2 regions of the Sporosarcina sp. FSL K6-5500 genome follow, and region 2 is predicted to be linked to the other one. Evidence: riboswitches for the same ligand, from Rfam matches in the RefSeq annotation. Region 2 holds a riboswitch; the other holds the start of a gene.
What was found. A riboswitch is a leader RNA that binds a small molecule or an ion and turns the genes downstream of it on or off. The one in region 2 is predicted to bind FMN.
Positions count from the first base shown of each region.

Region 1: linked by a shared signal. The riboswitch ahead of MKX62_RS21760 (ECF transporter S component) and the one ahead of ribD (bifunctional diaminohydroxyphosphoribosylaminopyrimidine deaminase/5-amino-6-(5-phosphoribosylamino)uracil reductase RibD) in region 2 are both predicted to bind FMN.

Region 1 is NZ_JBBOTP010000001.1:4,489,501-4,505,788, forward strand. Features, by position in the region: gene MKX62_RS21705 (flagellar brake protein) at 1-427, opposite strand, end outside; gene MKX62_RS21710 (PepSY1/2 domain-containing protein) at 553-1,839, opposite strand; gene sleB (spore cortex-lytic enzyme) at 1,933-2,697, opposite strand; gene prsW (glutamic-type intramembrane protease PrsW) at 2,799-3,482, opposite strand; gene MKX62_RS21725 (asparaginase) at 3,542-4,480, shown strand; gene MKX62_RS21730 (YpdA family putative bacillithiol disulfide reductase) at 4,548-5,522, opposite strand; gene MKX62_RS21735 (metallophosphoesterase) at 5,541-6,326, opposite strand; gene MKX62_RS21740 (LysM peptidoglycan-binding domain-containing protein) at 6,549-7,211, opposite strand; gene MKX62_RS21745 (RecQ family ATP-dependent DNA helicase) at 7,405-8,841, opposite strand; gene MKX62_RS21750 (helix-turn-helix domain-containing protein) at 8,841-9,881, opposite strand; gene MKX62_RS21755 (ferredoxin) at 9,991-10,242, shown strand; gene MKX62_RS21760 (ECF transporter S component) at 10,446-11,027, opposite strand; FMN riboswitch at 11,237-11,368, opposite strand; gene MKX62_RS21765 (hypothetical protein) at 11,445-12,677, opposite strand; gene sigX (RNA polymerase sigma factor SigX) at 12,643-13,206, opposite strand; gene MKX62_RS21775 (ATP-binding protein) at 13,252-15,036, opposite strand; gene MKX62_RS21780 (response regulator transcription factor) at 15,029-15,748, opposite strand.
Region 2 is NZ_JBBOTP010000001.1:3,044,418-3,060,705, reverse strand. Features, by position in the region: gene MKX62_RS14730 (S66 family peptidase) at 1-803, opposite strand, end outside; gene MKX62_RS14725 (hypothetical protein) at 952-1,137, opposite strand; gene MKX62_RS14720 (YpdA family putative bacillithiol disulfide reductase) at 1,381-2,370, shown strand; gene lepB (signal peptidase I) at 2,491-3,279, opposite strand; gene MKX62_RS14710 (RNA polymerase sigma factor) at 3,276-3,785, opposite strand; gene MKX62_RS14705 (hypothetical protein) at 4,264-4,707, opposite strand; gene MKX62_RS14700 (ASCH domain-containing protein) at 4,716-5,063, opposite strand; gene MKX62_RS14695 (amino acid ABC transporter ATP-binding protein) at 5,191-5,925, opposite strand; gene MKX62_RS14690 (amino acid ABC transporter permease) at 5,961-6,662, opposite strand; gene MKX62_RS14685 (amino acid ABC transporter substrate-binding protein) at 6,649-7,488, opposite strand; gene ribH (6,7-dimethyl-8-ribityllumazine synthase) at 7,737-8,201, opposite strand; gene MKX62_RS14675 (bifunctional 3,4-dihydroxy-2-butanone-4-phosphate synthase/GTP cyclohydrolase II) at 8,214-9,407, opposite strand; gene ribE (riboflavin synthase) at 9,421-10,071, opposite strand; partial or broken gene ribD (bifunctional diaminohydroxyphosphoribosylaminopyrimidine deaminase/5-amino-6-(5-phosphoribosylamino)uracil reductase RibD) at 10,089-11,140, opposite strand; FMN riboswitch at 11,218-11,365, opposite strand; gene MKX62_RS14660 (glycine betaine ABC transporter substrate-binding protein) at 11,581-12,480, opposite strand; gene MKX62_RS14655 (glycine betaine ABC transporter substrate-binding protein) at 12,834-13,733, opposite strand; gene MKX62_RS14650 (ABC transporter permease) at 13,730-14,581, opposite strand; gene MKX62_RS14645 (quaternary amine ABC transporter ATP-binding protein) at 14,574-15,836, opposite strand; gene MKX62_RS14640 (GbsR/MarR family transcriptional regulator) at 16,055-16,288, shown strand, end outside.

The DNA.
Region 1 (16,288 bases), 1.4 Mb from region 2:
AAGTGTCGGGGTTAAGGAGAGTTAGCGCGACTCCGCCTGCGCTAAGGTCTGCCGCCACAAACTGGCTGAAGCGTCCATCTTTCTCAACAGCAATATCAATTGCTGATTCTACCCGTACAAATTCACGTCGTTGAATCTTGATAAGCTGTTCATCACCAGGATAGGATAATTTAATCATTGGAATTCCCTTATTAAGGCGGCCGCTCACTTCAGTCCGGAAAGCATAAGACATTTTCATACTATCTATGAATGTAACGTGCAACTGCGTGCCATCCATAAAAAATGCTGTCCGTCCCGTCTCAATATGGCTTGGGTAGTCAATCATTACGAAACCGTCTCCTATATCAACCACTTTACTTTTGAACTTTTCGCTATCTTTTGTAAAGTCTTTATCGATAACAATAATCGTCCCAATCGAAAGTAGCATATTAAAGCACCCGCCATCCCTATGTCATATGGTCTAGCTTCAGGCGCTATCGGCGCGTGTCGCTATTCATAGATACTATTATGTCATGACGGGATGGAAATTCCAATGACTATTTACACTTCATTTTACTGTAATTTCTCGGTTTTGATCACTTCAGAGGTCTCCGTATCGACGATTACTGCATATGTGCCTATTTGCCCATTCTCATTTATCGTAACTGTCAAATAGTGCGTTAGCCTTTGTTCTAACCGATCATTTTCAACATATGCATATTCTTCTTTGACAATTTCGACGCACGAATGGAAAAATGTCTTCCAATTCTTCTTCGTGATCGGCTGTCGTTCAGTCTTCTCTTTCCGAATATACTCGGAAGCATCCAGACCAACGATGCCCGCATTATCTTTTGCAATCTTTAAATGGATTACATCTGAAAATACTTTCGCTCCATATTCCGGTTCTACTCTGACAAATACCATATGCCAAGCCGTATTATTTTCCCTTGCTTCCTCGTAAACAAGGTCCTTATAACCTGCATCTTTTAAAAACGTCTCTGCTTTCTTTTTAAGTTCGTCAAACGGCTGAATCTCCTTGCCAAATGGCCTTTCTGTAAGGAATGAAAGGACATGCCCCCCTTTTTCCGTGATATCAATATAACCGACTGACTCAGCTTCGGCAAAACGAATGTGATAAAACGGATAAGGTGAGCCTGGTTGACTCATTTCTACACCGATAGTCTCATTAGATAGGTGTGGAAAAAGTTTTTTGAACTCAGCTATGGCCTCTTCACGAGTCACTTCAGGATCCGCAATATTTTTCAAATCTTTTTTCTTCATAGAATCCGACTCACTTGCTGTCAGTGGGAAATCACTCTCCGTATACTGTTTAACACTAGTACCCATAGCGGTCCAATCATGGCCTGAATCAGCAACGTCCAATCTCTTTTTCCAACCGTCTATCGATAAATTCCCACTTACCATGCCCGCAGTTGCCACTTGCCACTCATCCGCCATTGAGCGAAGGTTCTTAGAAGCCAGCTCCATAACCCGGTGATATTCGACGTTATCGGCTACACGAGTTGCTTCCTTGGCATAATTACCAAGACGTCCAAGATAATTCAACCACGATGTTGAAAAGCTTGGATCCATCGGTAATGAAGAAACAGAGTTTTTAATATCGGATGACAGACGCCAAATGTCATCTCGCGCTTTTGAGGATCCATCCGCCTCATTAAATAATAAAGTCTTTTTCACCGCATTATCCAATTCTTCCAGTTTCTCCGATGCATCTGTCATTTTACTGGCGTATTGTCCACTTAGTGCGATAGATAATTGTTCATTTTCAGCTGCTTTACCGTAAGAAAAGATTGAAAGTGCTGCTATTGAGTACACTAATACAAAAATCATTTTTTTCATATTTCGGCAAAATATCGCCGGAAACTTTCGTTGTTTCCGGAAAATTCCGCCTCCCCTCCTTTATCACTAGTTTTCAATACTTTTCCGTATTGATTAATTGGCAAATATATGCAAACCAATTTTTTTAATTTGAGGTCGTGACCAAATCCACTTGCTCGTCGCTGTAATTGGATTGAAGTAGTAAATTGCATTTTCGGAAGGATCCCATCCATTAATAGCATCGAGAACGGCTTCTTTTGCCCGTTCGTTCGGTGTTAGCCAAATTTGCCCGTCAGCGACCGCTGTGAAAGCAAGCGGTTGAAAGATGACACCGCCAACTGTATCTGGAAAATCTGGATGTTCAACCCGGTTCAATATGACTGCAGCTACTGCAACTTGCCCTTCGTACGGTTCTCCTCTTGCCTCACCATAGACAGCATTCGCCATCAGCTTAAGATCCTGATCCGAATATTTTGCTGGCAATTGGATATTTTCCGTTTTACCCGCTCCTTGACCTACCTGAGATGCAAGCGGTTTACTTCCGTAATACGTGAACTTATTCCCTTTATTCAAATTATCTTTTACGAACTTCTCATCATACTGTGATGCATCCACCAATTTTTTCCGAGTCTTCAATCCTGCAATTCCGTCTACCGGAAGTCCATACTTCTCTTGGAAATTGCGCAATGCCCAATAGGTTCCATAGCCAAATGTTCCATCAATCGTCCCAGTGTAATAACCAATATACTGAAGTCTCGACTGCAGCTCGATTACATCATCTCCAAATGCGCCGCGTGCGACATTTTGGGAACTGAATGCTTTTATTTGGACAGGTGAGGTTGCATAAGCACATCCAAGGAGCAAGATGATTGTTATCATACGGATGACCAGTTTTTTCACTTTCATTCCTCCTTTTTCTATAGTTTGTCCAAGATCAGCAATATTATTAACAAATAAAAAATGATCCAGCAAAAGCTGAATCATTTTGTGTTTGTTCGTGCTTTGCGTCTGAATTGCTGCATTGCGAACGTATGTGCATATTTAACTCTAGTTAAGCCAAACCACCAAAGAAACAGCATGAAAGGTATAATCAGATAGAGCCAGAGATTATCTACAGCGAGGATGCCATTATAGATGAAGTGAAGACTATATGGGGCAAGGAATGCTAGAAACAAATACATATTGATGTTTGATTCTACTGCAAATTTTGCTCGGCCAAAATAATAGCCCATTACTACACCGAATAGTGCATGACTGGAAACCGGCAATAAAGCCCGAAGAAATGCGGTGTCCGCTCCAAATGTAAGTAGATAAATAATATTTTCAACCGTCGCAAAACCTAATGACACGCTGGCACCATATAAGATCCCATCGTATGCATCTTCAAATTCAACATGCCTATAAATGGCAAGCAACAGGATGAGCCATTTAAAGAACTCCTCAAGTCCACTTGTAAAAATAACATTCCGAATGAAAAAGTGGGAGAAGATGTTTTCCTCTTCAAATACGTGTTGGATAAACATTATCGGAAAAGTCATGATAGCGCCGTATATGAATGTATGAAATAATGTAAGTGATGGTTCTTTCGCAATCTGTTTTCTCAAATAAAAATAGCTAAAGAGCGCCAATCCCGGCGCAATCGCTACAGTGAACAATATGAACATCGGCCGGCCCCCATTTTGCTTTATTATACCATGATTTCCCTTAAACAGGAGGAACTACTATGAAGAAAAACATTCTGCTTGTTCATACAGGCGGTACGATCTCAATGGAACTGGATACCAAAACCGGCGGAGTAATGTTAAGTGCTGCAAATCCTCTCGCATTAGAAATAGACAACATCCAGCAATTCGCCAACATAACAGAAGTGGAAGCTTTTAATTTACCTTCTCCACATATTACACCAGCACGAATGCTTGAACTCGAAGAGCTGATCTCCCGTCTGACGGAGAATAATTCCTTTGATGGTATTGTCATTACACATGGCACAGACACGCTTGAAGAGACAGCGTATTTCCTTGAACTCTCAACAAATTTCAATATCCCAATTGTATTGACGGGTGCAATGCGTTCTTCCAATGAAATTGGATCGGACGGCGTCTATAACCTGATGTCAGCTGTCAGAGTTGCCGCAGCAGACGACGCAAACGATAAAGGGGTACTCGTCGTACTTAATGATGAAATCCACACAGCGACGAATGTGACGAAAACACATAGCAGTAGTGTCTCTACTTTTCAAAGTCCGCAATATGGACCCATCGGCATTGTAACGAAGTCAGCCATTCATTTCCACCATGCACCATTATCAAGAACCTATCTCCCTGTCGTGTCCATCAACAAAAAAGTAGCCATGTTTAAAATCTATGCCGGAATGGAATCCGACTTGCTTGTTTCGATATCTTCTCTTGGCTATGACGGTGTCGTACTTGAAGGACTAGGACAAGGGAACGTCCCACCTGATGTGGTCGGCGGAATCAGACGTCTACTTTCTGAAGGTCTTCCAGTCATCCTAGTTTCCCGATGCTTCAATGGGATTGCACAGGATATTTATGCGTATGAAGGCGGAGGTAAGATGCTGAAAGATATGGGTGTACGCTTCGAACACGGGCTAAGTGGCCAAAAAGCACGCTTAAAACTATTACTCGAACTTTGTACGAAGTAAAATTGTTGTAGATGTAAATGTCAAAAAGCTGCCCTTCAACCTGTTTTCCTAGATTGAAGGGTAGCTTTTATTTTACACTATTTTGTTTTGCATCAATCGTACGCGCAATTATTTCACCATGAAACTTACCATTTTCGATGAAAATCTCATTGGCATTGTTCCCCGCAGCAATAACACCTGCAATAAAGAGCCCTTCGACATTCGTTTCCATTGTTTCTTCGTCAAAAGAAGGGCGACCGCTTTCTTCTTCAATCGAAATACCAACCTTTTTTAGGAAAGTGTGATCGGGATGATAGCCAATCATTGCGAAGACATAATCATTTTCAATGTCAAACAATTCCCCTTCGATATCAATCGTGACGGAAGCATCCGTGATTTTGACAACATCCGCATTAAAATGCATGGCAATTTCACCACTACGAACAAGGCTATCGAAACCAGGTAAAATCCAGGGCTTAACACTTGGTGAATAATCGGAACCGCGGTAAACAACTGAAACCAGTGCCCCAGCACGTTCCAATTCGAGAGCAGCATCGATGGAAGAGTTCTTTCCTCCAATTACAACCACTTTTTTTCTGAAGTAAGGATGTGCCTCTTCAAAATAGTGGAAGACATTCGGGAGGTCCTCCCCTTCAATACCGAGTTGATTTGGATTGTCGTAGTAGCCAGTCGCGATTACCACATTAGTTGCTAAATACTCGTCTTTATCCGTCAAAATATGGAATCCCGTACTTATTTTCGCAACATCCTCTACCTTTTCAAAACTATTGATAGGAATTTCTTTCAGTTCCGCAACTTTCCTGTAATAAACAAGTGCGTCATTCCGCTTCGGTCTATCTATAGCCGTGATAAATGGAATATCCCCTATAGACAACTTCATACTTGAACTGAAAAACGTCTGATGCGTCGGATAATGATAAATCGAATTGACTATATTGCCCTTTTCGATAACAAGAACATCCAGTCCCTGTTTTTGCAGTTCTATTGCTGCTGACAGGCCACATGGACCTCCCCCTACCACTATTACATCTTTTTGTATCATTTTATTTAATACACTCCTTTAGTACACTTCTCCATAATTTATGACGATGACGTGACATTCAGGCGCCGCACCAAGCCTCAGTGGCAACGTAGACGTGCCGTATCCATTACTGATTAGCTTCGCTCTACCCTTCTTCAATCGGAACGATCCTTTTTCCTGTAGACCGTATTTCCCGATTCGAATTTGTCCGCCATGTGTGTGCCCCGCAAGCATCAATCGAGGCTCATATAACTGCTCCACTTTCCTAAAAAGCGAAGGCGTATGCGTGACCAAAATAACATTGTCATACTGACTGACAACACGGAGGGTCGAGTCAATATCGACATTTCGACTTGACGGATCGTCCGTTCCAGCTATACCCCAACGCGGATGTCCAGGAATAACACTACTTTCGTTGTCAAGGATTTTCCCGCCATAACGAGTAATAATCTCTCGCATTTCTTCTTCTCCAACTTCACGGTCATTATTACCCCAAACATAAAATAACGGTCCCAATTGCGCTAACTTACGGATATTTTCAGCTATCCGTACTAGTGGTACTCCTCTTTCAGCTAGATCACCGCCAATGATAACAATATCGATATCATGGGCAGATTGAACTTTCGCTAGCAATTTATCATCGATTTTACGCCGATGGATATCTGAAATGAAAAATACCGACATTTTTTTGTCAGCCTGACTATCAGACGCAACATTCATATTATGGTAAATAACATTCCTTCTTCTAGCACTCATAAACATATATATTAAAAATCCAATCATCAGCGAAACAGATGACCATATCATTTTATTAACCGTAATCATGCCCACCCTTCATAAGATAAGCGCAAAGTGCCATGTAGATGCGACAGGCTTAGGGCGGACCGGCGAAGCGGCATTCTTTTGCCGATTAGCCGGGCTCACTTATGACCCGAACGTCTGGCGCTTGGAGCTTGACACAGTTCCGTGTCAAAAAACCCAGATTTCCCTATTATCATAAGAAAAAGGCAAAGAATCTATACTTCGCCTTTTTCATACTGCTATTCCTCAAGGAATGACAAGTCTCTGTCCAACCCCAATTTCATTCGATGTTAAGCCGTTTGCGCTTTTGATTTTTTCGACGCCTCCACCGTTACCATAATATTTCAAAGAAATACGATAAAGGTTTTCATTACTACCAACCGTATGCGTTTTTGCTACTGGTTTAGACTCCGGTTTTACTTCCGGTTTCTTCTCCGGCTTCGTTTCTACTTTTACTTCTGGTTTCTTTTCTGGTGTTGGATTGACATTCACTACTGGTTTAGATACTGGCTTCTCCTCAACTTTTGCTTCAGCTTCAGTTTTCACAGCACTCTTTTCGTCCTCATTACTAGTTGCTTTTTTTTCATCGTCTTTATCAGCATCAGCAGTTTTTTCAACTGGCTTTTCACTGTTCATTTCAAAGAGCGTGCCGGTTTCCCCACCTTTTGCTGACGTACGATCACCCGGAGTATAAAAATCGGAAATAATATACACTAAAATGAGTACCGGAATAAGTGTGAATAACCCAAGAATAACATTAATCATCGTATGGCTGGATTTCTTTTTAGGTTTACGACCTTTCCTATGCAATTCGCTACGCGATGGAAGCTTGCTAACCTCATGACCATCGTCTAGACCGATTTCCTTCCTGTGCTCTTCAAAGTCAGTCTTATAATCATCATTTTTCATCGCTACATTCTCCTATCACATCGTGCTATTCTTTCATTATGACGAATTTTGTCGTAAAAATCAAATACACCTTGCTGTATTTGCACCAACAGGATATTGGTTACTCAGAGGGGCGATTGAACTGCAACTTTCCTTGTTCCACGAGTCATCAGGCATAGTTCTTCAGAATGAAGTTAAATGGACAACAGGTTTCTTATCCAAGAAGCCCCGTCAACCTTTCCTCCCAATCCACCATTCGTTTATCCAACACGATTGTTTTTTGTACATCAAGCTTTAGACCATCCGCTGTTCCACAAACCGAACAGCAAAACTTCGGTTTCATTCCACATGCCTCGCCGAAAAAACCTAAAATCTCTTCCCGAATACATCTTTCAGAATGAACTAATCGAAGCATCGTCTGTAGTTGCGCTTCTTTTTCACGTATCAATTCAGACATACGAATAATGACATCTTCAATCGGCATCCGTTCGATGTAGTAGTCTATGACACGTTTTCCTGTTTCGCTAATCCGTGCCAGTTCAGCTGCTTCAGCAGGCGGATAGTTCTCTACGAGAAGACTTTTATAGTGCTTGATTTCCCATTCTTGAGGGAGATCGTCTTGGATAATGAAACGCGTTCTTCCTTCGTCATCGGACGAAAAAAGTAACGTCGCTGCCGCTAAATCACCATCACGTCCCGCACGCCCCACTTCCTGAATGTAACTTGCGATAGCTTGAGGTACATGTTCATGGATCACTTGACGGATATCGTCTTTATGTATACCCATTCCAAACGCATTTGTAGCACATATCCAGCTAATTTCACCAGTGATAAATTGTTCCTGAATGAACGCTCGATCTTCTTGCTCTTTGCCGGCGTGATAAGATGCCACAGAAACACCCTCCAGCTGAAGAAGCTGAGATAGTTCATCAGCCCGCTTTCGCGATGCCACATAAATGATTCCAGGACCCGCCGTCGTTACTATACGATTCTTAATCCACTCCGTTTTCATCATCCCATTATCAACTTTGACAATTGAATAAGAAATATTAGGGCGGTCCAACGAATGTTGATGAATTGCAGGCATTTGAAGTTGCAGATACCTGCAAATATCAGCCTTTACTTTATCATCGGCCGTTGCGGTAAGAGCCAAAATACCTGGTCGGTTTAATCCTTCAAAAAATTCTCCTAGCCGCAAATATTCTGGTCTAAAATCAAATCCCCATTGAGAAATACAATGAGCCTCATCAACAACAATTAACGACAAATGAATGTTACGAAAATGAGCAGTCACATTTTTTTGCAACAACATTTCAGGTGATATGAAAATGAACTTATAGCGGCCTAATTCCCCCATTATCCTGGTTTTCTCCGAATAAGAAAGAAATGAGTTTAACGCAACAACCCTTTTTTCACCGTTCCTTTTCATGATTGCTACCTGGTCTTCCATCAACGCAACGAGTGGTGAAACGATTAAGACAGTACCTTCAAGTACATAGGCAGGTAATTGGTAGCAAAGTGACTTCCCTATACCTGTAGGTAAAATTGCAATCGTGTCCTTGCCCGCAATCACATCTCGAATGACATCTTCTTGTCCTGCCCTGAATTGATCAAAACCGAATCTCTCTTTTAATAATTTGTGAATAGCCATTAGTTGCCCCCTCCCGTCCGCGCACCTAAGATGAGACGAAGTTGAAAATAGGAAAGCGTTTCGAATTCAGATTTCAGCAAGCGAAGTCTACGGGTTCCAATTTCCTTCACTTTTCCAGCTACTGCTTCTGCATCTTCCTCAGAAACAAACTGTGTTAGCGGAAATTCTGTATCATTAATAGACATTTCTACAAAATGATCTTCAATTGTACTCTGTTTCAAGTTGCGCGCCATCGCAATTTCTTCAAGAGAAAAGCCACGATCAAAAAGTTGCTTCGTTTTTACAGAGGAATCCGTCAAATATGTCGAAACCTTGACGCTTTCAGCTATTTTTCGCAAAAAAGGCAAATCAGGAGACAGAATAATGACAGCAAGCATCATATGTAGACCTTCTATAAATAGTAGACGGATATCGAATGGATTTAGTTTCAAATTATCTGCTAACTGATCCCATGTCCAGCCTGTCAGTCCGAAACCACTTAAGCGATGAGTGATAATTGTTTTTTGTCTTTCATCCATTTCACTTCGAGTAATACATAGCCGAATTTCTTCGCTGACGCCTTTAGCAAATACTGGATCACTGATTCGCTGATTATGTAGTAGCATTTTAACAAAAGTTTGAATATCACGGTCTTTTTGAGCGGGCATAAACGATTTTTCCTTTGCTTTGAAATTCGAAACCGTCTGCACAACAAGCGATAACCTTCCGAAAAAAATCATTTCCCTTCCTCTATAATCCCAGCCGTTAAATCGGTAGGACGGTAATTTGCCAACTTCCACGCGACCTTGCTCCGTCAGTTTGACGAAAGAATCATCCATTGTTGAGATGAAACCCCTATCACTTAACTGTTTAGCCGCCTCATCGAATCGTTCAGCTGTCAGTTTTGGTACAATACCAAAGAATTCCTTCAAACCATAATATTCAACATCTTGCAGTGTTTGTCCCGATCTTTTGCCGCGTAATAGGTGAAGTCCCGCATAGATTGTTCGTTCACCGTCTATTCTGCCTATGATGGTTAATAGTATTGAAGATAGTTTCATTTTGAATTCCTCCGATTAACAAATGTTTTTTGTTGAAAACTCTTGTCAACATCATTAGAATGAAAGGTGAAGTAAATTGTTTGTACGGAGAAAAGAGGAGAGAAAGACTATGCCTAAATATACAATCGTTGATCAGGATACATGTATAGCGTGTGGTGCGTGTGGAGCTGCTGCCCCGGATATATACGATTATGATGATGAAGGAATTGCTTATGTTATCCTCGATGATAACATGGGAACAGCTGAAGTTCCAGAAGAACTGATGGAAGACCTAGAAGACGCTTTCGATGGCTGCCCAACCGATTCTATCAAAACCGCCGACGCACCATTTGATGGCGATGCACTTAAATACGAAGATTAACTAGGCAAGCGCTGTCGATAACAGAAGTCGCTTTAAAACTACGACAACTTGTCGTGCTGGCTTCCAGACAGACGTTACTCTACAATAGTGTTAAAGACTCGTGAGTGGCTCTACCAATTGGCTGAGAGACCACTGTCACGAAGCTAGATAAATCGAACGTGGAAAGGTCGTCCTGGAAAATCCCGGGACGACCTTTTTTTATATTATGAAGTTAATTGGGTACGCTGTTTTGCAATCCATTTTTTCATACTCTTGAAAAGCAGCATGGAAATAATCATTAGCATAATTCCCTTGATCAAGTTAAATGGTAGAACTCCTAAAACAATAAAAGTAGCTAACTCATTCCCTGCCATGGCTGGGAAATTCATGAAATACGTATACATTGGTAAAAACAGTAGGTAATTCAAGACACTCATGCCAATAGCCATCGAGACAGTTCCAGCAATGAGGCCTCCAGCTAGACCAATAGATGTTTTAAATTTATTAAAGATAAAATAAATCGGCATTATGAAAAGCACGCCTGTTGCAAAGTTTGCAATTTCACCAACAGGAACACCTGTCGGGCTACCTGACATGAACCAGTGCATTATATTTTTAAGCAGTTCGACCGCAATACCTGCTACAGGTCCCATCGTCATTATTGCCAAAACCGCTGGAATCTCACTGAAATCAATTTTCAGGAATCCAGGTAGTGCAGGTAATGGGAAGTTAAACTGCATCAAAACAGTTGCAATACTCCCTAACATCGCGATGAGAATCATCTTTCGCAACTTTTTGTTATTCATTTGTTCCTCTCTCCTTTTGCGATTCACTTCAAAAGAGGAAAGGCCGTTCCACCTTGTTTATGTCGACAAAAAATCCCAAAAGCAAATAAGCTCGAGGGATTTGAAAGGTATACTCAAATAGAGAGTAGAAAAGAGACTGTTTCTTTCTCTTTTAACCCACATTTAAATAAGCACCTCTTTTTGTAGACAACACAAAAAGATGGCCGCACCTTCACCTTCTCCCATCCAGACTATACTGTCGGCTCCGGAATTACACCGGTATCAGCTGTTAAGCTCGCGGGCTTGGAAAGTGACTTTCCTTTACCGCCGGTCGGGAATTACACCCTGCCCCGAAGATGAATCAATATTTTGTTACAACCTTATTGTATACAAAAAAAAGACCTTTGTAAACAAGGCTGTTTACAAAGGTCTTTCTATTTACTTCAATATAAGTGGAAGTGGATTAGATCCAACCGGTACCGGTAAAGGCTGGCTGAAGTTAAAACCGTTCCATTCTTCTTGAACGACATTTTCGAATTGAAGCTGTTCACCAAAATCAGCTGCTGTCAGGAGCATGCCCTCAACCATTTGCATCGCTTTTTCCGGCTCCATCGCGTCCAAATCCAGTGGTTGTGTGAATTTGATGGTCGTCAATTTGTCATCTGCCTTTACTTCAAAATTTAAAGTACTTGGAATGACTGGCTTGAAAACATCATTCGGCTTCACTTTCATTTGCTGTAATGCCTCGTTCAACGATGGCTGCGGTTGGGAAAAGTTCGATGTAAGAAACTGCTGTCCATCTTGTTGTTCAAACATATAGTAATTCAAATGATTACGACCACTTTTCAAAATCAACGGTGTGCTCGGTTGACCTACTTCAGAGAACATGGTCGCAGTTCCATCCTCGTTCTCAAATCGGACCTCCTGATAACCGTAAAACGTATCTTGTAAAGAGTCGAGATAGACTTCCATCGATCCCGAACCTATGTCATAACCATGACCTTGCGGTAGCTGGTGGATAATTACATGATCCTCTGCGGCGATGTTGCCTTTATAAGGATGATACTCTTGAAAACCTAGTGCACTTTCATCGAGACGATCCGCATACTTTTTGTACAAATCATAACTCGATGGCTCCAAGAAACCAATATCCTCATTGATTTGACTGTTCGGAATGATAAATGTAACGGCAATGCTTAAAGCTTGATCACCTGCAAGACCTAAATGGAATAGTGTACTATCGGTAACGTCTTCGGAGTAGACAGCAAAATGGTGTGTCCTCCCTGTTTCAGATGCCATCTTAGTAGAAAATCCATCCATTGTGCCCATTTCCGCTTCTTCATCCGTAATCGATTCATTTTCCAAACTCGCACCTCTTGCAGAAGGTTCGGCGTCCTCACTCTGCATCATTTTATTGTCGGTACTTTGGTCCTTCATTGATAATTCATTTTCACCAAACATAGAAGGAACCAACAGGCCGATAACAAGCAAAGCAGCAACAGCGACAAGTGCTGGCATCCATTTCTTTGATTTTTTACGGTGAGGCGTGTTCAGCCGTTCATCTTGCTTCAGCCGTGCCAGTATTTCCGACATTTGACGATTATCTGATATGTCAGGCACATCACCGAGGAGTTTTTCAATCTTGTTGTCGTTCCAATCTTTGTGGGTCATCTAGTTTCCCCCCTTCTGTCGGAAGAGCATTCAATTTCTTTTGTAATGCTTTGATCGCCCTATGTTGTGTTGTCTTCACTTTGCCTTCTGTCCAGCTAAGAATTTCGGCTGTTTCAGCTATGGAAAGATCTTGGAAATAGCGCATGATGATAACCATTTTCTGATCACCAGTACATGTATTAAGTGCTTGCAGCAGCTCTTGCATCTCTTCACTGAGTGCTACGATTTCTTCCGGCAGGATACCTGTCGATACGAGTTCGCTCTTTTCCCAGTCGAATTTATCGAACAGATGCTTTTTACGAACTGTATTTTTCCTGAAATGGTCGATTGCTACATTTTTAGCAATTGAAAAGAGCCATGTCTTCTCGGAACTTTTCCCCTCAAAACCGGCGTAAGCACGCAGTACCCTCACATAGACTTCATGCATGAGGTCCTCAGCATGGTCACGGTCTCTCGTCAAATAGATAAGAAACTTGAACACATCCTGATGGTACTGTTCGTAAAGCCGATGGAAAACGGAGTCGTCCATGAAATTCCCCCGTTCTATCAATTAGTCGTATTTCAAGCTATTAAGTTACATCTTTTTTAAAGGCAATATACAACTGAAAATTGTTCCTTCAGTGTCACCTTTTGTTGCAGCGATTTTGCCACCATGAGAGTCGATAATACTTTTGGCGATGGCGAGACCAAGACCTGTTCCGCCTTTTCCTCTAGTTCTCGCTTTATCTGCTTTGTAAAATCGTTCGAAGATATACGGTAAATCCTCTTGCGGAATTCCAACACCTGTATCTGTCACTGTTATTTCAATCATATCAACTTGTTTTTGTATTCCAAGTCTAACACTTCCCCCATCAGGTGTATGGCGGATTGCATTGTCTATTAAATTCGTCAATACTTGCTCCATACGGTCTTCATCTACATTTGAAATGAGTACTGTATCTTCCAAGAATTCGAAAGTCAAATCGACATTTGCTTCACGCGCAACTTGCATGAATTTATTGACTATCCGGTCGAGAAAAGGAATCATCGATAGATCGTCTTTGTAAAGTCGCATATGTCCTGATTCCATCCTTGCGAGATCGAGAAGATCCGTCACAAGTCGGCCCATCCTTTTCGATTCATCGTGTATGATCTGTACCATTTCGTCGCGCTCTTCATCACTTGTTATAACTCCATCAATAATGGCTTCACTATACCCCTGCAACATAGATATCGGTGTCCGAAGTTCATGAGATACGTTTGCTATGAAGTCGGATCTAAGTTTCTCAAGCTTATGCTGATCTGTCATATCACGTAAGACAGCAACTGCCCCACGAATACTATTTCCGCTATACAACGGGCTAATAGAGATTCCATAAAACTGTCCACCTAATTCTAATTCATCTTCAACTTCCTCAGCGAACGTAATAACATGTTCAAGCATATGAAAAATCGCCGGTGGGATATGATGGTTACCCTCTTGTGCGCCATTTTTAAAATACCAATTCTGCAATAACTGTTCAGCTTGTGGATTACTTAGCAGGATTGTATAATCTCGATTAAATGTAATGACAGCATCAGTCATCGATGTAAGGATGCTTGAAAGCTGCTCTTTATCCTGATTAATAAGTTCAACGTGGTATTTAAGCTGTCTACCCATCTGATTGAATGCAGTTGCAAGCTGGCCAATTTCATCATTTTGCATTACAGGCAATCTTGTATCGAAATTCCCTTTCGATAATTCAAATGCCGCCTGCCTCAATCCACGTAAAGGGGAAGTAATTCTTGTTGACAGGAAAAAGGCGAAAAATGTTGTTAAAATAAAGGCAATAAATGCTGATAAGAATACGATACGTGTAGTACTTTCTGTTGTCCTATGGACGGCTTCAAGGCTTTGATAAATGATAACTGAGCTACCGAGTTGCTCTCCTTTTTCAAGTGGATAGGATAGAACAAGGTATTGTTCCATGACATTCTCTTCATTAATCGAAGGTAAGATCATCTCTTTTACAACTTGTTTATTATTCTTTTCAGCTGCATAAAACATGGATTCATAGAGCACTTTATTTTCTATTCTATCCTTGTTCAATCCTTTATGGAATGAATGCGTAACTTCCCCATTGGTATCGACAATCATCGCATTCGTTTCGTCGTCAAGAATGTCATCAATAATCAAGTTCATCGAAGTTTGACTTTCGTGATCATTAACAATTTTCCCGATCGTTGTTGCTTCCCTTCGCAATGATTCCTCAGCCTGTTGTGTATGGAAGTCATCTAGGAATTCAAGGAGCAAGGCCGTAACAATAAATAATACAAAAGAAACGAGAAGCAATATGGTTGCCCATAGCTTCCCGACAATTGAATTCCATATTCTATTCATTAGGAATCTCGAACTTGTAACCGACTCCCCAAACAGTAACAATCATTTTTGCTGCTTGTTCAGAAACGCGGCTTAGCTTTTCACGTAGCCGTTTGACATGCGTATCTACAGTACGGAGATCTCCGAAAAATTCATAATGCCACACTTCTTTTAACAGCTGTTCTCTGTCGAATACTTTGTCAGGCGACTTCGCAAGAAAATAGAGCAATTCGTACTCTTTCGGCGTCAGCCCAACTTCTTCTCCTTCAGCTGTAACCCGGTGTGCATCGTGATCTATCGTTAATTGAGGGAAGACGACCAAGTCCTTCGATGTAGATGATGAAGCGGCACCTGGAAACGTAACAGACCTTCTAAGAATTGCTTTAACCCGCAGAACAACTTCACGCGGACTAAAAGGCTTCACTATGTAATCATCAGCACCCGACTCAAAACCAGTTACTCTGTCTGACTCTTCGCCTTTTGCCGTCAGCATCATGACAGGCGTCATAATTTTCTTTTCTCTTAGTTCTTCTAGCACTTCTAATCCATCTTTTTCAGGCATCATCAAATCGAGTAAAATACAATCATAGTTATTCATAAGCGCTTTTTCGAGTGCATCCGCGCCATCGACAGCCTCTTCGACTTCATACCCTTCACGAGTAAGATACATATTTAACAGACGACGGATTCTCTCCTCGTCGTCTACTACTAACAACGTCACTTTTTCTTCCATAAATGATTACCCCTTTCAACTAGCTACTATCCTCATTGTACAAGTCGTTGTGCAAAAAAGAAACAGAAAAGCCGTAGCGACGTTCTTAAGCGCAACTTCAAAATGGCGAACCGGTGTCTAGTAAGATCAAAAGTGAACACACAACCAAGCATATACTTTCGCCAACCGATCATAATCGACGCATGACCAAGCATATACTCTTGACTACCGATCATAAACCCCACATGAACGAGCATATACCCTTGCAACCAATCATAAACGACACACAAACGAGCATAACCTTGCAACCGATCATAATCGGCGTACGAACGAGCATATAACCTTGCCAACCGATCATAATCGACACACACCCACCATATACCCTTACCAACCGATCATAAACGGCCCCAACCACTTGACTTGAAACCTCGAAGTTACAACACATTGACATTACCGAATCTTATAATCCCCCTTTATATATGTTGAGCCAATGTATAGCATAAACTAAGCACCGAAGTAGATTTGAAGGGGATTTTTATTTTCACTTGAATCAATTTCATA
Region 2 (16,288 bases):
TACTGTTCATGTTTACCTAAAATAATACCAGCAACTTTATCAAAAAAACCTTGCACTTTTAGCATTGCAAAATTCTTCTCAACAATTGAGGCATTTTTCATACAATCCTCAATTAATAAAATATCGCCTTGTTTAATTGTAGGGAAATAAGAAGAGCCAATAAATCCATACATCGAATTCACATTGCCACCTATTAATCGTCCTTCTGCAACACCACTATGTCCAGTCACCCACTTATTATTAAAAAGCGTTTTCTCTGTCGTTTTTTCTAACCAGTTCACAGGCTCATCAGACCAAAATGGAGACATTGGCACTTCATAAGGTAGCTCTGTCTCTTTCATAAAATATTGTTCGAAATATTGATAAGTATCATTTACTAGTGGTTCAAATTCACCGAACGAAGGTATTAAAGCAGGTCCATAATATGTTGAGATACCTGTTTTTGCATAAAGGGCGAGTAAAACAGCCGTTGCATCAGAATAACCAACGACTAGCTTTGGATTTTGCTTAAATGCTTCATAATCAATATATGGCAGCATGCTATTAGAGTTCGTGCCACCAATTGTGGACATAATCATCTTTATATTCGGATTTCTTAATAGCTCATTTAGTTCATCTGCGCGTGCTTTAGGTGAACCAGAACGATAAACATCAGACTGTCCTGTCAATCTACCTTCTACAATAACAAACCCTTTTGATTCTAAAAATGCTTTTGCACGTTCAAACCGTTGCAACGCAGTAACAGTTGCGGGTGAAGATGGTGTGAATATACCGATTGTATCTCCCTTTTCTAATCGTTTCATCATTAATTATCCCCTTTTTTCATAATTTAGATAGCCCAAAAAACTTAAGAATTTTCAATTTAATAGTGAAGTATACAACTTTAATCTTGACTTATAATCACGAATACTTGTTATTATACTCCATCTATTTAATAGTTTCTATTAAATTTCAGAATAATCCATTTCCTAACATCCGATTCACTATATAATCATAGCTTCCACTGTTTTTTAATTCCTTTGCTAAATCAAGGTGATTTTTCTCGTTTTGTGCTTTGCTTTCTTCCCATTGTCCAGTTATTGCATGAAAATCGTATAGAAGTCTTGCTGTATCACCTAAATCATGCAAACCTTTCATGCTCGGTATGTCTAAATGAGGCAAGGTCTTATAGGATAGTTCGCTAGCAAAATATATTAACTCCTTTTCCAGTGCGTAAAACAAGTTATATACAATTAATTAAGTATTTCTTCCCACTCGTCTGAGCATACTAACGGGCAAGGCTTATACAGCATTGTTGCATTATTCATGCATGCAACATTCCTAAAAAATTAATGCTTTTAACCATTGTTTATGTAAAACTTTAAGGAGGATATTTATTGTATGTATGATGTTGTTATTATTGGCGGTGGTCCGTGTGGCTTATCAACGGGTCTTGCTCTACAAGAAAAAGGACTTTCTTATGTGATTATTGAAAAAGAGGCGATTGTCAATTCCATTGTCAACTGTCCATTACACATGACTTTCTATAGTACTTCTGACCGCTTAGAAATCGGCAACATTCCATTCCTATCTCAAGATGTCCGTCCAAATCGAACTGAACTATTAAAATATTATCGTCTTGTAACTGAGAGACAAGAAATTAATATTAAGTGCTATCAAAAGGTTAATTCTATTTCAAAGAATGCAGCATCCTTTACTGTCCACGCAGAAGATCGTAATGGCAACACCATTCCTTACGAAGCGAAGATGATTGTTATTGCAACAGGAATTTTCGATACGCCAAGACAACTAGGTGTAGACGGAGATAATCTAGCGAAGGTATCACATTACTATAAAGAAGGTCACCTCTATTATGGACAACATGTTACAGTTGTGGGTGGTAAAAATTCAGCAATTGAAGCTGCTATTGATCTTTATCGTAATGGGGCCAAGGTTACACTTATCCATCGTGGAGAAACTGTCTTAGAAGGCATTAAACCATCGTTGTTATTAGATATGCGTAACCTTCTTAAAAAAGGAAAAATTGATTTTCATCCCAATTCCAGTATTGCTGCTATCGATGAATCAACCATTCGCATAAACTCTTCTGACGGAACAGTTACACTTCAAAATGACTATGTATTTTCCCTCATCGGTTATCAACCCAATATCTCTCTGCTTCAAAGCATTGGAATTCAAACTGACCTCTCTTCATTAGTTCCTTCCTTTAATCAAGAGACATATGAATCAAATGTCAAGAACGTTTTTCTTTCTGGCGTTGTAACGGGTGGCATTACAAATCGTGTTTACATTGAAGACGGACGCTTTCATGGCATGAAAATTGCAAATGAAATTGCACAACGTCTGTCCTATGTTCAAAGTAACTTATGATGTTAAAAGCTCACCAAATCACAATGAATGTGACTTGGTGAGCTTTTTTCAATTACAGACGATTTAAATTTAAACTATTTATGATCCCCTAAATAATAGGCTATCAGGCATATTATTTTATTATTCAATTCCATATCCTATTACTTTCCCTTCCACTTGGCTTAATGATAAAGGTCCGAAGTGACGGCTGTCTATACTTCTCCACCACTGGTCCCCCAGCACAAATACTGTGCCTTCTGGTACTAAAATGGCTTCCATGCTTTCTTCAAAATCTTCTTCAGTCATAGAGGAATTTTGAGAATCGACTGTTTCAAAATACTTTTCCTTATTCATTCCTCTTACGGTTGGAAATGAATAAAAAGACTCTAGTTTCATTTCATCAATATATAGCTGACCCTCTCTAATTTCAATTCTCTCTCCTGGTAAGCCCACAACTCTTGATATATAATTCCCTGCTAGATTTAAATTTGGATTTCCATTTGAATACTTCGGTGTTGCAAAATAAATAACGTCCCCGCGTTGAAAGCCAGAGACTCTTGGCTCTACTACAATTCTTTTTCCAGTACCTATTGTTTCATAATCGTGATTTCCTTTGTCCATATTATCTATTCCGTATTCTACAGTGATCATATTTGACTCTACTTCGACCATCGGAATTTCAGGGACGGATTGATCATCAATGATTGTTTTCTGACTTTCAACTTCAGATGTATACTCTTTAATCGTCATCATTAAAAATAGTCCAACAGCAAAGATGGCAAAGCTAGAAAAAATTAGTGGGAGCATGTTAAATTTCTTTTTTCCACTTTTAGCAATGACTTTCTCCAAGCTAATCATTCGATCAGTTTCTAATCTATCAACATCCTTCAACTCGTTAAACTCACCATCAAATTCATCGAAGTCATTCATCCGTTCTCCCCCTCCATTCTGTACATTTCTTTTTTCAGCGCAGCAAATGCCCGCACCATTGTTGATTTCACCTTTGTCTCAGTCCACCCTAAGATATATGCTGTTTCTTTGATCGAGCTTTCGTTGATTTTCCGTAAAATAAGGACGTCACGATAGGTTGGCTTCAAACTAGCTAGCGCATTGGACAACCTTACAGTCATATCCTTTTTCAGTAATTCATCTTCCAGCGAAAGATTGCTTGTATCCACATTCAGATCTTTATCAAGACTGAAAAATCGAATGATCCTTTTCCGCCTGAAATGATCATACGTAGCATTTCTAGCTATCTTCAATAGCCATGTCAACATACTAGCTTGTTTATTAAACGAATGAATATTTTTGAACGCTCTATAAAAAGTTTCTTGGGTCAGATCTTCCGCCAACTCCTTCTGACGGACTTGTAAAAAGATATATCGATAAATGCGATCACTATATTCTACATAAAGCTGTTCTAGACTTTTCTCCACTGCCCCTCACCCTTACTAGACGAACTACTTTCAAAAAGGAGTCGGAAATATGAAATAATGTGCCTGCTTTACTTACAAGTGGTTATAGGTTGACTCATCCCAACAGTTTTGACGATTGCTATGACAGTTCAAGCTTACACTGACAGTTTTAATGGTTGCCATGACAGTTCGCGTACTTACCATTACAGTTTCATCGATTGCCATGACAGTCCAAGCTTACACTGACAGTTTTAATTGGTTGCCATTACAGTTTCATCGATTGCCATGACAGTTCAGGCTTTCACTGACAGTTTTAATGATTGCCATGACAGTTCGTGTACTTGCCATTACAGCTTCATCAATTGCTATGACAGTTCGTGTACTTGCCATGACAGTTTCATCAATTGCCATAAGCTATGGCAAAATGCTTGTAGAATTAAATATCAAAAAAGACATGCACCAGTTAGATGCACGTCTTTTCCTATGTATCGCGGGTTATCTACCAAAGCATCGGTTTTTGAACCATGAGCCAGAGCATGATTAGCATAAGGCCGATATAGAGCCATGAAGTACCATTTAAACGATCAAGTATCTTATTTTTATCAGCATCTGGATTCTTAAATCTTCGTAGCACAACCGTAAATCCTCTTGCTAGGAAAACTCCAGATAATAGCAAAACAGCAAGCGTCATGATTACCCATGACGTATACCATGGCCAAGGTCCAAATACCAATAGAAGGACACCCGTGTAGACGAGAACATGTCCTGCATGCATGACCAAGCGAATGATGACATTGATAATAGACAAGTAGACTTGCTCAATGTCCGTTTCAACGCCACGCACTCGCTTAATAATCGGCATCAATAGAAATAATGGACCTATGGCAAGGACAGCACTGATAACATGCAAAAAGACAATCGCGCCATAGATTCCTGAATTCATTCAGAACATCATTTCTCTACTGGGCTATATTCATGCACCCAAACACTCATCGCCGGTAACCATGGCATTTTATCATGCATCGCGAGAATAGATTGTTTGTATTCTTCCATCGTTGTGTAACCTTCTTGTTGTGCATGTTCGTCCGTCATTTCGCCGAGCGTCTGTGAATAAATTGTATCTACTTTAAACTCTTTACCGTCGAGTACCATAATTTCACCAAGATCTGCATAAACACCATTACGGCGAGTAGCTGTCTTTTCGCCATTCAGCACTTTTTTAACATCTTTGGGTATCGTAACTAGCTTTTCAATCGTACACGTTTTTTTAGGTAGTACTACATTTGATTGTTCACTCATGTAAATCGCCTCATTTCATAAAATAACATCTCCTCTATCATAACTATTGTTAACAATTTTAGCGAGGTTCTCGATCTGAGACAAAAAAGATAACCAAGCGTATCGGCTATCTTTTCGTATATTTTAGTTATGAAATTAAGTTCAAAAACTGTCGGGTTCGTTCTTCTTTTGGATTTGTAAATAGTTCGCTCGGTTTATTTCGCTCAACTACTTTTCCATTATCTATAAAAATAACTTCGTCGGCTGCGTCTTGTGCAAAACGCATTTCGTGTGTAACGACAACCATGGTCATTCCTTCATTGGCAAGATCTTTCATGACCTGCAGCACTTCACCGACTAATTCAGGATCTAGCGCAGATGTAGGCTCATCAAACAGCATTACTTTTGGTTCCAATGCCAACGCCCTTGCAATCCCTACCCGCTGCTGCTGCCCCCCTGATAGTTGAAAAGGATAGAAGTCGAACTTATCACCTAATCCAACCTTATTTAACAAGTTCTCAGCTTTTTTCCGTGCTACATCTTTAGCTTCTTTTTTTACGATGACTGGCCCTTCCATCACATTTTCAAGAGCAGTCTTATGAGGAAACAAATTATAATTCTGAAACACCATACCTGTTTCACTTCTAAAATAGTCAATTTCTTTTTTTGCTACACGTTTAGAAAAGTCTGCTTCGTGGCCATCAAGGGTTATAGTCCCGGCTGTCGGGACTTCCAGTATATTCAAACATCTAAGCAGTGTCGTTTTACCAGAGCCTGATGGACCTATGACAACTACGACTTCCCCTTTATTCACTTCCAAATCAATTCCCTTTAACACTTCAAGGTCCCCGAACTTTTTATACAAGCCTTTTATTGAAATCATAGTTTGCACCTTCTAACAGTTGTTTTTTCAACTTATCACTTAGCCACATATCGATCCAGCCGATGTTCAATTCTGTCTTGAATTAAGGAAAGGATAAAACAAATGAGCCAGTAGATAATCGCTGCTTCAGTATAAAGTAATAAAAACTCATAGTTTGCAGAAGCGATTTCTTGAGCCCTTCTAAACATTTCTGTCACTAAAATAAGCGATGCCAGCGATGTATCTTTCACAAGACTAATAAATGTATTCGATAAAGGCGGGATAGATACTCTCGTTGCTTGCGGTAGAATGATTCGCCTAAGCGTTTGAGTATAGTTCATGCCAATCGTATGTGCTGCCTCCCACTGTCCCTTCGGTATCGATTGTATTGCTGCGCGAATTACTTCTGAAGCATACGCCCCTACATTCAATGAAAATCCGAAGACGGCGGCTGGAAATGGATCTATAACTATTCCGACCGTTGGCAATCCGAAAAACAAAATAAATAGTTGTACGAGTAAAGGCGTTCCACGAATTGCAGATACATAAATTCTTGCGATAATTTGTAGCGGCTTGCTTGTTGATATTCTTCCTAACGCAGTTAATACTGCAAGAATAATTCCAAAGAAAAAAGAAAGAAACGTTAAAGGAAGCGTATAGTAAAGAGCTCCCTCCAGCAATGGCCAAAGGGATGTTAGGGCAATATCTAGAAGTCTTTGTACTTTCTCTGGGTTAGCTAAAATATTAGTTAAGGACATCTTCACCAAACCATTTCTCGGATATTTTTAAGTATGTTCCGTCTTCAATCATTGCATTTAGTGCTTTATTTACTTCGTTAACAAGTGTTTCATTACCTTTTCTAAACATTAAACCACTTTGTGAAACGTCATCTGCTGTCGCCACAATTTGGACAGGTGCATCTGGTTTATGCTTCATAAAGTCTAAGTAAGATAAATTATCATTTATCGTTACATCTACACGTTTGGAATTGATGAGCTCAATAGCTTGGTTAAATCCTTCAACACCCACAATTTCAGCCTCGTAAGATCTTGCAGTGTCTGCATAGTTACTCGTTAATGACTGCGCAGACTTTAACCCTTTAATATCTTCAAAGCTTGTCACATCTTTATTACTAGTATTTGTAATGAGGACTGCAGATGATGAAATGTACGGTTCCGAAAAGTCATATTTCTCAATACGGTCCTCACGAATCCCTACTTGGTTTGCAATCATATCGAACCGTTTAGAGTCAAGCCCTGCGAAAATCGCATCCCATTGCGTTTCTAGAAATACAGGCTCTACCCCGAGTCGTTTCGCTATTTCTCTTGCGATTTCAACGTCAAAACCTGTAAGTTCCCCTTTCTCATCATGGAATGTAAATGGTGGATATGTTCCTTCTGTCCCGATTGTTAACTTGCCTTCATCCTGTATTTTCACAAGTAAATCTTCCGTTTTCTTTCCTGAATCACTGTTTCCTTTAGACTCTTCACTACCACTTGTATTTCCTTTATTAGCGTTTCCGCATGCAGCAAGTAATATGATTGCTGTAAATAGTAGAATTACGCGTAAACTAAATTTCTTCATACCCATTCTCCTTAATTCATATTAACTTACTTGGTTATTAGCATCATACAACATTGTATGCACTTCGTCAAAAAATAGTTTCCTCAAAAAACCTTTCCTTTATTCTTTATACCTCGGAATCCCTAAAACTAACCACATTATTCACTCTACTACTACATTTCCTTAACTAACATGTACGCGGGTGTTGAAATATTAAAAAAGGCACAGTTTCCGGATAACCGAAAACTGTGCCTTCTATTTATCAACGATTATATCTGTTTCAACAAATTCGCCATCTCAATCGCTGCATTCCCTGCATCCCATCCTTTATTGCCGGCTTTCGTTCCCGCACGTTCAATTGCCTGTTCAATCGTGTCTGTTGTCAAGACACCGAAAATAACCGGGATGCCTTCCTGCAGATTGATGGCCGCGACCCCTTTAGCCACTTCATTACATACATAGTCGAAATGCGGTGTTGCTCCGCGGATAACTGTACCAAGTGTGATAACTGCATCGTACTTACCGGAAGCCGCCATCTTCTTCGCTATTAGCGGAATTTCATAGGCACCTGGCACCCAAGCAACCGCGATATCACTGTCGGCTACTCCGTGACGAAGCAATGCATCTTCCGCTCCGCTTAGTAATTTTCCTGTAATGAATTCATTGAACCTTGCTACCACGATTCCAACTTTAAGCCCTGTTCCAACTAAATGTCCTTCATAAATTGTTCTCATCATTATTCCCCCTCAATTATGCAATAAGTGTCCCATTTTATTTTTCTTTGTTTCCATATAAATTTTGTTCTCCACTTTAACAGGCATTTCGATTTGAATGCGCTCTGTTACTTCTAATCCGTGTCCCGCTATTCCAGCAATTTTACGCGGGTTGTTCGTCAGAAGATGAATCGACGTTAAACCGAGATCCCGCAGTATTTGTGCACCGATGCCGTAATCTCGAAGGTCATCCGGAAATCCTAATTTCTCATTGGCTTCAACAGTGTCGTATCCTTCTTCCTGTAGCTTGTAGGCCTTCATTTTATTGACGAGACCTATTCCACGACCTTCCTGACGCATATAGAGTAAGACGCCTCTTCCTGCTTTTTCAATCTGCGCAAGTGCAGCTTGAAGTTGCGGACCACAATCACATCGACATGAGCCAAAGACATCGCCTGTCAAACATTCCGAATGAACGCGGACGAGTACATTTTCAGCGTCTTCGATATCGCCTTTTATCAAAGCAATATGTTCATGCCCTGTTTCTTTTTCAACGTAAGCTACTGCTTTGAAATCTCCAAAATCTGTTGGCAGATTAATATCTACAATACGCTCTACAAGTTTTTCATTGAGGCGGCGATAAGCAATTAGTTCCTGAATTGTTAAGATAACAAGATCAAATCGTTCAGCTATCTCTTTCAACTGTGGACCTCTCGCCATTGTCCCATCGACGTTCATAATTTCACATATGACGCCGACCGGTTCTGCTCCCGCGAGCTTCGCGAGGTCTACAGCAGCTTCTGTATGACCAGAGCGCTTTAGGACGCCGCCAGACTTCGCTATTAGCGGAAACATATGTCCTGGTCTTCTAAAGTCTGTTGGACCTGCTTCAGTCCCAAGCATCCTTAAAACTGTTTCCGACCGTTCAAATGCTGAGATTCCAGTATGGCAATCCGCATGATCAATGCTAATCGTGAATGCAGTTCCGTGCACATCACTATTATTTTCTGTCATAAGTCCGAGTTCAAGCTGTCGCGATTTCTCTTCGTCTATCGGCACGCAAATCAATCCACGGCCTTCCGTCGCCATAAAGTTAATCATTTCGGGTGTAGCGAATTCACCAAGTGCAACAAAGTCACCTTCATTCTCTCGGTCTTCGTCGTCTACGACAATAATTGCTTTTCCTTTTTTTAGTTCTTCAATTGCTTTTTCTACGGTAGAGTACATCTGCTTTGCCCCCTTAACTGAGGAATCCACTGGCGATAAGGGTATCCATTGTTAAACCGCCAGTTGGATTCTCTTTGTCTGTAGTTATTAGCCGTTCTATATATTTCGCGAGCATATCGCATTCTACGTTCACTCGATCCCCAGCCCGTTTTCGGCCGATGATTGAGTCACCTTGCGTGACTGGAATTAATGAGATGATAAAACTAATACTCGTCACACCAAATACAGTAAGTGATGTTCCATCCACAGTTACTGAACCTTTTGGGATAAAATACTTCAATAATTTAGTTGCGATACTGATTTCCATATAGATTGCATTTTCTTTTTGTCTAACCGAAACAATTTCGCCAGTGCCATCGACATGTCCACTGACTATATGTCCGCCGAAACGACCATTCGCCGCCATCGCACGTTCTAAGTTAACTGGACTTCCCGTACGCAATGCTTGAAGCGTTGTCGCTTTAACAGTTTCAGGCATGACATCAGCTGTAAAATGATTGCTCGAGAAATCTGATACCGTCAAACAGACACCATTCACCGCCAGACTATCGCCTTTTTTAACATCGCTAAGCACTTTGCTACAACGGATTGATAGTTGCAAAGAATTCGCCGCTGGCCTAACCGCTGAAACTGTTCCTACTTCTTCAATAATTCCAGTAAACAACTGCTGTCAATCCTCCTTCAGAAACCTGGCGCCATGCTGAAATCGTCCCCTATTTGTCGCACATCTAAAAAACGCAAGGATTCGCCTTCTGCAATCAGGTTCCAAGTATCATTCATGAACAATGAAGAACCGTTGTCGATTAATTTCGGAGCCATATACAAATACAGTACATCTGTGAGACCTTTATTGATTAAACTGAAATGAACTTTGCTACCGTCTTCAACGAACATTGTCATGATTTCTTTATCAGCAAAACGTTTTAAAACTTCATTCAAAAAAGATACGTTTTCTGAAATCCTTTTAATTGAAACTAAAGGATGTTCAAAAAAAGTAGTTTCAGAATGTGTTGAATCGAGAGTAAAAATAACTGTTTCTATAGCGCCGTCTGTAACAACATTCGCTGATTTGGCGTCCTGAGATGCCGGTCTAAATTAATTCGAATTGGATTCTTTCCACCATGGGGCAAACGGGTGGTGAGGAAAGGGTTATCGTGAAGTACGGTTTGTACGTCTACCAAAATAGCATCATGGGTATGGCGGAGGTGATGGACATCGGTTCGTGATGCAGCCGAAGTAATCCATTTGCTGTCCCCGTTCTGCGTTGAAAGTCTACCGTTAAGAGTTGCGGTGGCTTTCAAGGTAACGTATGGTTTCCCGTATCTGATGAAATGAAAAAATGCTTGGTTTAACTGCTCTGCCTCTTCCTGTAAAATGCCGGTAATGACTTCAATCCCAGCAACTTTAAGAAGCCCGATTCCCGCTCCATTGACGGAGGGATTCGGATCGATAGACGCAACAAAAACACGTTGAATTCCAGATGAAATAATGAGATCTGTACACGGAGGTGTTTTCCCAGTATGGGCACACGGTTCCAGTGTCACGTATAGATCCGCACCAATAGAATTCGCACCTGCCATTGCCAGCGCATGCACTTCAGCATGAGGTGTCCCAGCTTTCAAGTGCGCACCCGTCCCTAAAATCCGGCCGTCTTTCACACAAACAGCACCAACAAGTGGATTCGGCGAGGTTTGTCCTTGTGCACTACGCGCCAGTTCAAGAGCAAGTCTCATATAATGTTGAGGGTCCATTGGCATTCCCCCTTTCGTTTTTTGAAAGGGCAGAGCCTGCAAGCACAGCACGCATATCCAAACAACTTCTCCCATCCAGACTATAACTGTCGGTGCCGGAATTTCACCAGCTCCACCGCCTTCCAAGCAAGGAAGGACGGGTCACGGACTGACGAGCTATGCTCGATCACCGCCGGTAAGGAATTTCACCTTGCCCCGAAGAGTTTGTTTATACGTGCCGACTTAAAGTTATCATACTGCTGCCATAAAATCAAAAAAGACTCAGTCTGTTTGAACAGAACTGAGTCTTCTATGTATGATGAAATAAGAATACCATTGCATTTTCAACATATAATAAACCCGGAAAACCACTGCGAATTGCAACGTTCTTTCGGGTTTATTATCCTAGTGCTCGCGCTTTAATAACACTGACATTCTATTATTTATTTCTTCAAGTCTTCAATTGAATTGATGTCCATATACTTCGGTACCACTAAACCAATCTTAACGCCTTCCATATTGACGCCAAGTTCTTCGAATTTACCTTCGAATTTATCAGCGTATGTTTTAGCTGTAATTGGCAACCAAGCTGCAAGTGATGCATCTGCACTACCGTCAGCTACCGCAGTCCATAGCGGGCCTAATTCAACTTGTGTCAATGTAACCTTAAAGCCCATTTCTTCCAGAACAAGTTTCATGACGTTATGGCTTGCGATTTCGCTGTCCCATGCTGCATAAGCCAGTTTAATTTTATCGCCGTCCACCTTCTCCACACCATTTGTCCATTCTGCCACTAACTCTTCGTTTGCATCGATCCAGTTTCGTGCCGCTATTTCTTCTTTTTCACCTTCTTGTATCGCTACCATAACTTCTCCCATATCTTCCTCAGTCCATTTGAACTGTGATAGGATTTTATGTGCTTCTGGTAAATCTTCTTGCAGACCAAGTCTCCCGATTGTACGGATTTGTTCTTCTCCACCATACACACCTTTTGGATCTTCAAGGTATTTCAAATCGAATTTCATGAATTTCCAATGTGGTGTCCAGCCCGTTATGATGATTGGCTGTTCTTTGTCATATGCTTTTTTTAGTGAAGCTGTCATAGCTGCGCCTGAACCTGTTGTCAACTTCCAATCTGTAAGTTCATATTCTACCAGCGCTTTTTCAGTAGCCTCCATAATTCCTGCACCTGGATCGATACCCGTAATCTTATAGTCTACTGATTCGCCAACTGTTTTCGTGGAGTTTCCGTCTGCTTCATTCTTGTCACTGCCACATGCAGCAAGTCCAACTGCAAGTAGAGCAACTGCCCCAAGTCCCAATACTTTTTTTGATAATTTCATCGTCTAATTCCCCCTTATTTTTTCTTTCCTGCGCGTTTCGTGATGCAATAAATGATTGCTACGATCCGGTACCAATTGTGTAACAGCCATTGAAGCAATAACTACCATGAATAGGAAAGCACAATACTTCCATTTCACTTACCTTTTTGCCGTTCAATTTGTGTAGATACTGTTCATTCTGCATTCTCAGTTCGAAGCTTATATCATAAGAATCACACTCAATAAAACCCGGAAAACCGCTGCATATTACAGCGTTCTTCCGGGTTCATTGTCCTAGTTATTACGCTAGCTAATGCAAGTCTTATACTATTAGAAAAACGATTTACGTTTAAATAGAAGTAGAATTCTGTTGTTTATTTCTTCAAGTCTTCAATCGAATCGATGTCCATATATTGTGGTACAACAAGACCTACTTTGACACCTTCCATATTGATGCCAAGCTCTTCGAATTTACCTTCGAATTTATCAGCATATGTTTTATGTGTTAATGGCATCCAAGCTGCAAGCGATGCATCTGCACTACCGTCAGCAACTGCAGTCCATAATGGACCTGCTTCAACTTGTGTTAATGTCACTTTATAACCCATATCTTCTAAAACAAGTTTCATGACGTTATGACTAGCGATTTCACTGTCCCATGCAACGTAAGCAAGTTTGATCTTGTCGCCGTCCACTTTTTCAACGCCTTCAGTCCATACAGCCACTTTTTCTTCATTTGCTTCAACCCATTTTTGTGCTGCCGCGTCTTCTTTTTCACCTTCTTGAATAGCTACCATTATTTCTCCCATATCCTCTTCAGTCCAGTTGAACTTCGATAAGATTTGGTGCGCTTCTGGCAGATCTTCTGCTAATCCGATTCTTCCGATTGTACGGATCTGCTCTTCCCCACCGTACACACCTTTTGGATCTTCAAGATATTTCAAATCGTATTTCGCAAATTTCCAATGTGGTGTCCAACCTGTAACGATAATCGGTTGCTCTTTGTCATAGGCTTTTTTCAGTGAAGCTGTCATTGCCGCACTTGAACCTGTTGTAAGATCCCAATCTGTAAGGTCATATTCTGTAAGCACTTTTTCAGTAGCTTCCATGATACCTGCACCTGGATCGATACCTGTAATCTTATAGTCTACTGATTCACCAACTGTTTTCGTGGAGTCTCCGTCTGCTTCATTCTTGTCACTGCCACATGCAGCAAGTCCGACTGCAAGCAGTGCAACCGCTCCAAGTCCTAATACTTTTTTTGTTAATTTCATAGTTTAGTTCCCCCTTGTTTTTTCTTTCCTGCGTGTTGCGTGATGCGATCTAAAATGATTGCTACGATAACGATGGACAATCCGGTTTCAAAACCGACACCCGTTTTCAGTTGTGTAACAGCTCGGTAAACTTCTTCACCAAGCCCTGGCGCACCAACCATCGATGCAATAACGACCATCGATAGGGAAAGCATAATACTTTGATTGACACCCGCCATAATTGTCGGTTTTGCAAGCGGAATTTGTACTTTGCTCAATCTCTGCCAAGTTGTAGAACCAAATGCTTCTGTCGCTTCGATTAAATCTTTCGGAACTTGTTCAATTCCAAGCATTGTCAAACGAATTGTTGGCGGCATTGAGAAGATAACAGATGCCACAACACCTGGGACGACCCCAATGTTAAAGAAGAATATAGCTGGCAATAAATAAACGAATGCCGGCATGGTTTGCATCAAATCCAATAAGGGATTGATGATTTTTCTTGCTGTCGCTTGTTGTGATCCCCAAATACCGACTGGAATTCCGATTATCAGCGCGAAGAATACAGAGGTGAGTACGAGCGCTAGCATTTGCAGCATCGGGTACCAATAGCCCAAGTAATCGATGAACAGCAAGCCGAACAATGTGAATATGGCAATGCGGCGAGTAGATACAAACCACGCAAGCAAGGCAAATAACACGGCAAGTAAAATAGATGGCACGATATCGAGCAATTCCACTGATCCTTCAACTATTCCTTTGAGAAAATCTGAAATTCCGTCAAACACTGTACCGAAAGTTAGTACGAGCCAATCGACTCCATTGTCAATCCACTCCGCAAATGGCAAACGAGGTAAATATTTATCCATTTATCTTCGCCTCCGTATCCGTTTGTTCATCGGAATCGAAAGTTCCGTTATTATTGATAAACTGATTATCACCTGATAATGCACCAATCAATGCACCACGAATAATAATTCCCTGAAGCTTGTTATTTTCATCAACGACAGCAACTGGGATAACAGCTGTCGATACGATATCGAACAGATCGATTAGCACGGTATCCAGAAGGATCATCGGAAGGTCGGTAATCATTATTTCTTCAAGTGTCTTCCCTGTTTCAATAGCCGAACTCGCATCTTGGGCCGTGACCGCACCTAAAAGACGTTTTGCTTTATCGACAACGTAAATTGAAGATATCCCAAGTTGTTTCATCATTCGAAGAGCTACTCTCGCTCCACGGTCGATTTGAACCGTCTCTGCTTTTTTCATAATATGTCCCGCTGTCAATACTTTAGATAGATCCACATCTTCAACAAAGCGTTCTACATATTCATTTGACGGACTCATCAATATCTCTTCGGGCGTACCCACTTGAACAATTTCCCCGTCTTTCATCAATGCAATGCGGTCGCCTATACGTAGTGCCTCATCTAAGTCATGCGTAATAAAAATAATTGTTTTCCCCATATCATTATGAAGTTGCAATAATTCGTCTTGCATATCTTTGCGGATTAACGGATCAAGCGCACTGAATGCTTCGTCCATCAGCAAAATATCTGGTCCATTAGCTAGCGCTCTCGCTAAACCAACACGCTGTTGCATGCCGCCGCTCAACTGGCTAGGGAATTGATCTTCATATCCTGCAAGTCCGACTAGTCCTAAGGATTCTTTAGCTTTGACTTGACGTTCCGCCTTCGCTACTCCTTGGATTTCTAAGCCATACTCCGCGTTTTCAAGAATCGTCTTGTGGGGAAAGAGTGCGAAGTTTTGAAATACCATTCCAATTTTCTTACGCCTTACATTACGAAGTTGTTCTTTATTCATCCCGACGATGTCCTCACCGTCTAGCAGGATATTGCCCATTGTTGGGTCAATCAGCCTGTTCAGCAATCTAACAAGCGTTGATTTTCCGCTACCTGACAATCCCATAATGACAAATATTTCACCTTCGTACACATCGAATGATGCATTTTTCACCCCGACTGTTGCGCCGGTGGCTTTCAAAATCTCACCTTTTGTTTTTCCTTCATTTAGAAGCTGGGAAGCCCGCTTCGCATTTTTACCGAAAATCTTCGTGGTGTTTATCACTTCGATTTTCTTACTGGCAATCTGATCACTCATACATACACTCCTTATATTTTCAAAACTGACGAATGTCTTCTAGTATAGCTGTCTTTTTTTTGCATTACAACCGTTTTCTCAATTTAAATGGTTTGTACAGAAAAAACTGTACAAACTTTTATTGCTACGAATTGCTTTTTAAGATAGGATATAATACGCTATAAGAAATGAGCTGGATCGGTTAATAAATGCCGGTTATAGTGGAGGGAAGACGTTGTATGAACGGTAATGAAAAACTTGAAAAAGCTCGTGAGCGGATTATTGAATCCATCGCACAAAATATACATCTTTATGGTCTTACACCTTCTGCTGGAAGACAGTATGGCACGATGTTTTTTCATAATGAGCCGTTAACATTGGATGACATGACAGAAGAACTCGGGATGAGCAAAACGAGCATGAGCACATCTGTCAGAGCACTATCCGATTTGAAGTTAGTGGAACGCGCTTGG